Regions from separate parts of the Rhizobium sp. P44RR-XXIV genome, predicted to be linked through region 2. Evidence: riboswitches for the same ligand, from Rfam matches in the RefSeq annotation. Region 2 holds a riboswitch; the other holds the start of a gene.
The links. Region 2 has a riboswitch for FMN ahead of BSK43_RS18485 (6,7-dimethyl-8-ribityllumazine synthase). Riboswitches for the same ligand answer to the same signal wherever they lie in the genome.
Positions count from the first base shown of each region.

Region 1: another riboswitch for FMN. It lies ahead of ribB (3,4-dihydroxy-2-butanone-4-phosphate synthase); the one in region 2 lies ahead of BSK43_RS18485 (6,7-dimethyl-8-ribityllumazine synthase).

Region 1 is NZ_MPVZ02000029.1:1,060,958-1,064,365, reverse strand. Features, by position in the region: gene BSK43_RS30895 (sterol desaturase family protein) at 1-765, opposite strand, end outside; gene ribB (3,4-dihydroxy-2-butanone-4-phosphate synthase) at 1,001-1,645, opposite strand; FMN riboswitch at 1,760-1,901, opposite strand; gene BSK43_RS30885 (glucose 1-dehydrogenase) at 2,000-2,782, opposite strand; gene tpiA (triose-phosphate isomerase) at 2,829-3,408, opposite strand, start outside.
Region 2 is NZ_MPVZ02000028.1:276,723-280,130, forward strand. Features, by position in the region: gene phnF (phosphonate metabolism transcriptional regulator PhnF) at 1-719, shown strand, start outside; gene BSK43_RS18480 (VOC family protein) at 725-1,075, opposite strand; gene BSK43_RS18485 (6,7-dimethyl-8-ribityllumazine synthase) at 1,134-1,610, opposite strand; FMN riboswitch at 1,700-1,844, opposite strand; gene BSK43_RS18490 (ABC transporter ATP-binding protein) at 1,951-3,012, opposite strand; gene BSK43_RS18495 (ABC transporter permease) at 3,024-3,408, opposite strand, start outside.

The DNA of each region.
Region 1 (3,408 bases), on a different contig from region 2:
ATGCGTGAGGTGAAAAAGGGCGTGGACTGGGTTGGAAGGTATGATCCAGTGGATCAGCACGCCTGAGAAATAGAGCAGATGTTCGACCGGATGCATTGCCAATCCTGACCATGGCCCGGGATTGACATTGTTATGATGCAGCTTGTGAACGGCATGATAAAGCGGCGGCCAGTGGATCAGGCGGTGGACGAGATAGAAGTGCAGATCGCGAAATGTCGGGATCAGCAGCATGATCAAGCCGCAGTAGATCGGGTGTTCAGCAAAATCGATATAGGGAATGATGCCGTTTGCGAAGGCCCATAAAGTCAGAACTTCGAAAGCGGTCCAAAGCGGGATGGCGCTTGCGAAAGTCCAGATCACATTGTCGATTGTCTGATTGCTGAAAAGGAATGCGGAATTGTCCTTGGACGGCCACTTGCCGTTGTATTTGAAGGTCGTTCCCTGCTTCTTTTGCATATAAAGACGCAGATGAAACGCGCCGAAGAACAGAAAGACCAGGGCAGCGTTGCGGGCGAGAAGATAGGCGATCCAACCCGGCTCGAAGGTCTTCATGGTCTCCATGGATGGCGTTGCATAGAGCCACAGGAGCGTGCCGATGACGGCATAGACCGTGTTCCAAGGCATGAGATAGCCGGGATATCCGAAGAACCATTTCAGGAAGCCGATCGGCTGGGCCGGCCAGATGAAAACCGGCGGATATTTAAGGAGCTTGTTCGGCTTCCAGTCTCCGCGCTTGTCCCGCTTGCCATAGAGCGTGTCGTCCATCGTGCTGCCTCCCATGTCGCAAAAATCATGCCATCACTGTGTTTCATGCCAGGGTGGCGCGACAGCAGAGATTTGATGAGAATTGATCATGCGATGGCGTCGGGCAGGGCTTCCCATTCCGTGAGCATGGGCGAGCGGTACAATCCTTTGCTGGATTGCCTCGCTCGCCTTATATGTCTTTTTCCAACGGACGTTATGGGACATCCGGCTTTTGAGCCGACTATCCTGTCATTGGTTACGCTACGGAACTCTCCGGGGTGAAAGTGTCGCGGCGCTTGTGCGAGAGATAGGCCTGGAGGTCTTCGATCGTCACCAGAAGCAGGCCATGACGCTCCGCGAAGCGTTCGAGGTCAGGCAGACGCGCCATTGTTCCGTCGTCATTTGCGACTTCGCAGATCACGCCGGATGCTGTCCGCCCGGCAAGTCTGGCCAGATCGACGGCGGCTTCGGTATGTCCGGGCCGGCCGAGAACGCCTTCCGGGTGCGCACGCAAAGGAAAGATATGACCCGGACGCGCGAAATCGTCGGGGCGGGAGCCGGTCGTGACCAGCGCGCGGACAGTCGCAGCCCGGTCAGCCGCAGAGATTCCCGTGGTCGTTTCCGGAATGTAATCGACGGATACCGTGAAAGCGGTCTTTAAGACTTCCGTGTTGCGCGGAACCATGAGTGGGATTTCAAGCTCGTCGAGCCGTTGTCCTTCCATCGCGACACAGATCAGCCCCCGTGCGTGGTTCATCATGAATGCGATGGCCTTGGAGCTGATGGCGTCAGACGCGATCACCAGGTCGCCTTCGTTCTCGCGGTCACGGTCATCGACAACGACAACAATGTCCCCACGCGAGATCGCTTCTATTGCATCTTCTATTTTGGCAATTGCCATGTCTTCTGCCTTTCAAGGGTTAGCCACTTGCGTGGCATCCATGGCCGGTTCGCGGCCACCGTTTTCCCTTGGGCGAACAAGGATGCGAAACACCACGCGAGGTGGCGTTTGCAGCATTGCTCTCTTCCATCCGGACTATGACCGTCGGCTCCGGCATCTCACCGGATCTGCTGACCCCTCGTTTCACGAGCGCTCGCGGGCTCCGAGTTGCCTCGATACCGCCGGTGGGGAATTACGCCCCGCCCTGAGAACATTCTTAAGATAGGCGATCGGCAGCCGGTATCGCAAGAGGGTGCCTGGCGTCCTGCTGCCTTTCAATCGGTTCAAAGACTGAACAGTCTGTCCATGTGGCCGCTACGACATGATCAGGCCGCCATCGACATTGATGGTCTGGCCGGTGATGTAAGCCGCATCGTTGCTTGCAAGGAAGGTAACGAGGCCCGCAACGTCCTCGCCAGATCCGGCGCGCTTCATGGGTATGCCTTCGACCCATTCCTTCATGAGTTCACCCGGACCATAATTGCCGAGCAATTTGCCCCACGCCTGGTCGTTGTAGGCCCACATATCGGTTTCGATGATGCCGGGGCAGAAGGCGTTCACGGTGATGCCCTCGGTGGCGACTTCCTTGGCAAGGCTCTGGGTGATGCCGACGACGCCCATCTTCGAGGCCGCGTAATGTGGCGTGTAGATAAAGCCAGCACGCGCCTGACCGGAGGCCGTGTTGATGAGGCGGCCACCGCGGCCATGCTTGCGCATCCGGGCGATGGCTTCCTGGGCGCAAAGAAAGACGCCCTTGGTGTTGACGGCCATGATCTTGTCCCACTCGCCTTCGGTCATGTCCTCGACGCGGGCGATGGTGATGACGCCGGCATTCTGGATGGAAACATCGACGGCGCCAAAGGCCTGTTCGGCGGCATCGAACAGAGACTTGACGCTAGCCTTGTCGGTAACGTCGCCAACAAAGGAGATCGCCTTTCCGCCATCGGTCGTGATCTGCTCGGCGACCGCATGGACGGCGTCCTCATTGGCCGACACCACCAGATTGGCGCCTTCGCGCGCAAAACGTCTGGCAATCGCGGCACCGATCCCTCGGCTTGCGCCGGTAATGACGACGGTCTTGTTTTCGAAGCGTTGCATGCTCTTTTCCTCTACCGGTTAGGGGTACGGTCCGGTCACCCCGATGTTAAGCGACTGCAGAAATAATGTCGGAAAATTCCGATGCCTTCAGCGATGCGCCGCCGACCAGGGCTCCGTCCACATTGGGAACGCCGAAGATCGCCGCCGCATTCGCCGCCTTGACCGAGCCGCCATAAAGGATCCGTACAAGCGTACCATCCCGCTTCAATCGTTCTTCGAGCACATGGCGGATTGCGGCATGCACCTCTTCGATCTCCGCGATCGATGGCACCAGCCCGGTGCCGATCGCCCAGACCGGTTCATAGGCAATTGCGGTATTGGTGCTCGTCGTGCAGTCGGGGATCGACCCCTCAAGCTGGGCACGCACGACCTCGATCGCCTTGCCCTCGTCGCGCTGCTGGCGCGTCTCGCCGACACAGATGATGCTCGTCAGCCCGGCCCTGTGGGCGGCCGCGGCCTTGGCCGCAACAGCGCAATCGGCTTCAAGATAGGACGAGCGCCGCTCCGAATGGCCGACGATGACGAAGCGCGCACCGATTTCCGCGAGCATGGCGGCGGAGATGTCTCCGGTGTAGGCGCCGGCGAATTCGGCATGGCAATCCTGCGCCCCGACCGATATCGCCGAG
Region 2 (3,408 bases):
TTGACCGAAAGGGCGGCAGCGCCCTCTGGCATCAGATCGGCGAAATCCTGGCGGCTGATATTGCCGCCGGGACTCTGGCTCCGGGAGCGAGATTGCCGACCGAACCCGAGCTGATGGAGCGCTTCGGCGTCAGCCGGTTCACCGTCCGCCAGGCCCTTGGGCATCTGGAGCAGCGTGGGTTGGTTCGCGCCGAGCAGGGGCGGGGAACCTTCGTTCATAAGGGCGTGCTCGATTATACGCTCTCGAAGCGCACCCGTTTCCATAAGAACCTCATCGAGCAGGGCTTCGAGCCTGGTGGCGAGTTACTGGCCCATGAAATCCTGCCAGCGACAGAACGTGTTGCGCCATACCTGAAGCTGGTGGTCGGTGCGCTCGTCATCCATCGGCGCGGCGTCATGACTGCCGATGGTGTTCCTGTGGAACTCGGTGACACCTATTATCCCGCGGAGCGCTTTCCGGATTTCGACAAGGCGCGATTGCTGCATCCGACGATCACGGCGGCGCTCGCGAGCTATGGCATTACCGATTATGAGCGATTGTCGACCGAGATCGAGGCGCGGATGCCGACGGCCGAGGAAGCGCGGCTGCTGAGACAACCGAAATCGGTGCCGTTGCTCATCACCCGCAAGGTGGATGTTGATATGGATGGTGTCCCCATCGCGTTTTCGGAGTCGATGTGGTCTGCAGATCGCGTGATATTCAATGCCGAACTGCGATAACCTGCCTAGCGATGTGAGAGGATGTTGACGATCTTGCCGAAGGGGTCGCGGACATAGAAGCGTCGAACGCCCCACGGCTCGTCCGTAAGGTCATAGAGGATGCCGAAGCCCATTTTCGTGGCACGCTGATAAAGCGCGTCGACATCGTCAACCTCGATCGAGAGATCGGGGACGATCGTGCCCGAGCCGCCTTCGCTCGCAACGCTGATCTGCGGAACCGTTGCCGATTCGGATGCGAAGGTCAGGATCCAGCCGTGATCCATGACGATGTCGAGGCCGAGCAATTCGTTGTAGAAAAGGCGCGCGCTGGCGGGATCGGCGGCGGGCAGGTTGGGGATGATGCGCAGAACGGTCACTGAATTTGTCCCTTGAGAAATGGAGGCGGGCTCATTGCCGCGCCTCCATCATGCTAGCTCAGACCGTGACCGATGGCAGCAGCTTGGCGCGCTCATTGAGCAAATGCCGGCAGGCGCTTGCCACTTCGCGACCCTTGAGGATGAAGTGCTCCTTGAAGAACTGGATGTGGGCTTCCGATTCCTGGAAGTGATGCGGCGTCAGAACGGCGGAGAGGACCGGCACGCCGGTGTCGAGCTGTACGCGCATCATGGCATCGAGAACCGTGTTGGCAACGAATTCGTGGCGATAGATGCCGCCGTCGACAACGAAAGCGGTGGCGATAATCGCGGAATAACGGCCGTTGCGGGCGAGCGTCTGTGCATGCAGCGGAATTTCCAGTGCGCCCGGTACATCGAAGATGTCGATAGGCGATGCTCCTTCCGTCGTCTGCCATTCGGCAACGAAGGAATCCACGGAGCGATCAACGATATCGGCGTGCCAGCGAGCCCGAATGATCGCAATGCGGCTCGGCTGAGTGGAGATAGAAATGGTCATGAATTGTGCCTTTCAAGGGTTGGTATCAAATATCCCTTGGGCGAACACGCAGGCACGCAACACTCCTCTCGTCGAGAAGGATGCGACCTGCTTGCCCTCTTCCATCCGGACTATACCGTCGGCTCCGGCCTCTCACCGGATCTGCTGACCCTTCCGAAACCGGGAGGCGCTCGCGGGCTCGGGGAAGACCCCCATACCGCCGGTGGGGAATTCCACCCCGCCCTGAGAACGAGTGAACTATAAATCCATTTCAGCAGGGAAATCAAAGAAAAACGCCGGGCTTTTGGCCCGGCGTTGGCGAATAGTTTTCCAAAATTGCCCTGCCGTACAGGGCATATTCTCAGTCCTGAATGACCAGCAGATCGGATGAAGCGAAGCGCAGCGTGACCTTTTCGCCGACGCTTGGGGGCAGCATGCCGGGGCTGTTGAACATATCGAAGGAAATCGTATTCCCCGCGACGTTCATGCGGGTGCGGATGACCGAGCCCAGGAAGTGGGCCGAGGAAACTTCACCCGTCAGCGCGGTATCGCCCTTTGCCGATTCGGCCAGCGAGCCGGCTTCCGGACGCAAGGCGAGGGATACGGTGTCGCCCGGCTTGTAGGCCGTGACCGACTGTTTCAGGGTCACGCCCTGATCGCCGATCAAGATGCGGTTGCTATCGGGATCGACGACCTTGCCTTCGATCAGGTTCAGCGTGCCGACGAATGACGCGACGAAACGGGTGGCCGGGGTATTGTAGATTTCGAAGGGCGTGCCGATCTGATCGGCGCGGCCGGCATTCATGACGACGATACGGTCGGAGATCGAAAGCGCTTCTTCCTGATCGTGTGTCACGAAGACGGTGGTGATGCCGAGCTGTTGTTGAATGGCGCGGATTTCTTCGCGCAACGATACACGGATCTTCGCGTCCAGTGCGGACAGCGGTTCGTCGAGCAGGAGAACCTGCGGCTTGACGGCGATGGCGCGGGCAAGTGCCACGCGCTGCTGTTGGCCGCCGGACATCTGATACGGAAAGCGCCCGGCCAGATGATCGAGCTTGATGAGAGCAAGCATTTCCTTGACGCGCTTGTCGATCTCGGGCTTGGCCATGCCGGCAACCTTGAGACCGAAGGCGACGTTGTCATGTACCGTCATGTTCGGAAACAGCGCATAGGCCTGGAACACCATGCCGATATTGCGCTGGTTGGGCTTCAGCGCCCGCTGATCCTTGCCGTTGATCGTGAGCGAGCCGGCCGTCGGCGTTTCGAAGCCGGCTATCATGCGCAGCACGGTCGTCTTGCCGCAGCCCGAAGGCCCGAGGAAGGAGATGAATTCCCCCTTCTCGATTTGCATATTGAAATCATGGACGACGTGAATGTCGCCGAAGGACTTCTTGATGTGGGTCAGTTCGAGAAAAGCCATAGTGGGGAACCTTACGCCTTAATCGGAGCGGATTTTGAGAAACGGGAGACCAGCTGGAGGAGGGCCATGCTAAGCCAGGTCACAGCAAGCGCGATGATCGCCAAGGCCGACGGCTCATAGGCCTTGTTCGCGCCGACGAGCTGCATGTAGGGCCCAAACGCTGGACGATTGAGCAGTGATGCCATGGTGAATTCGCCCATGACGATCGCGAGGGTGATGAAAGCCCCGGAAAGCACACCGCTCATGACATTTGGAAAGATGCATTTGAACATGATCGTTGTCCATTTTGCACCAAGGCTTTCGGCTGCCTCTGTCAGCGTGCCGATATCGATGGTGCGCATCGCCGTATCCACTGAACGATACATATAGGGCAGGGATAATACAATGTAGGAACAG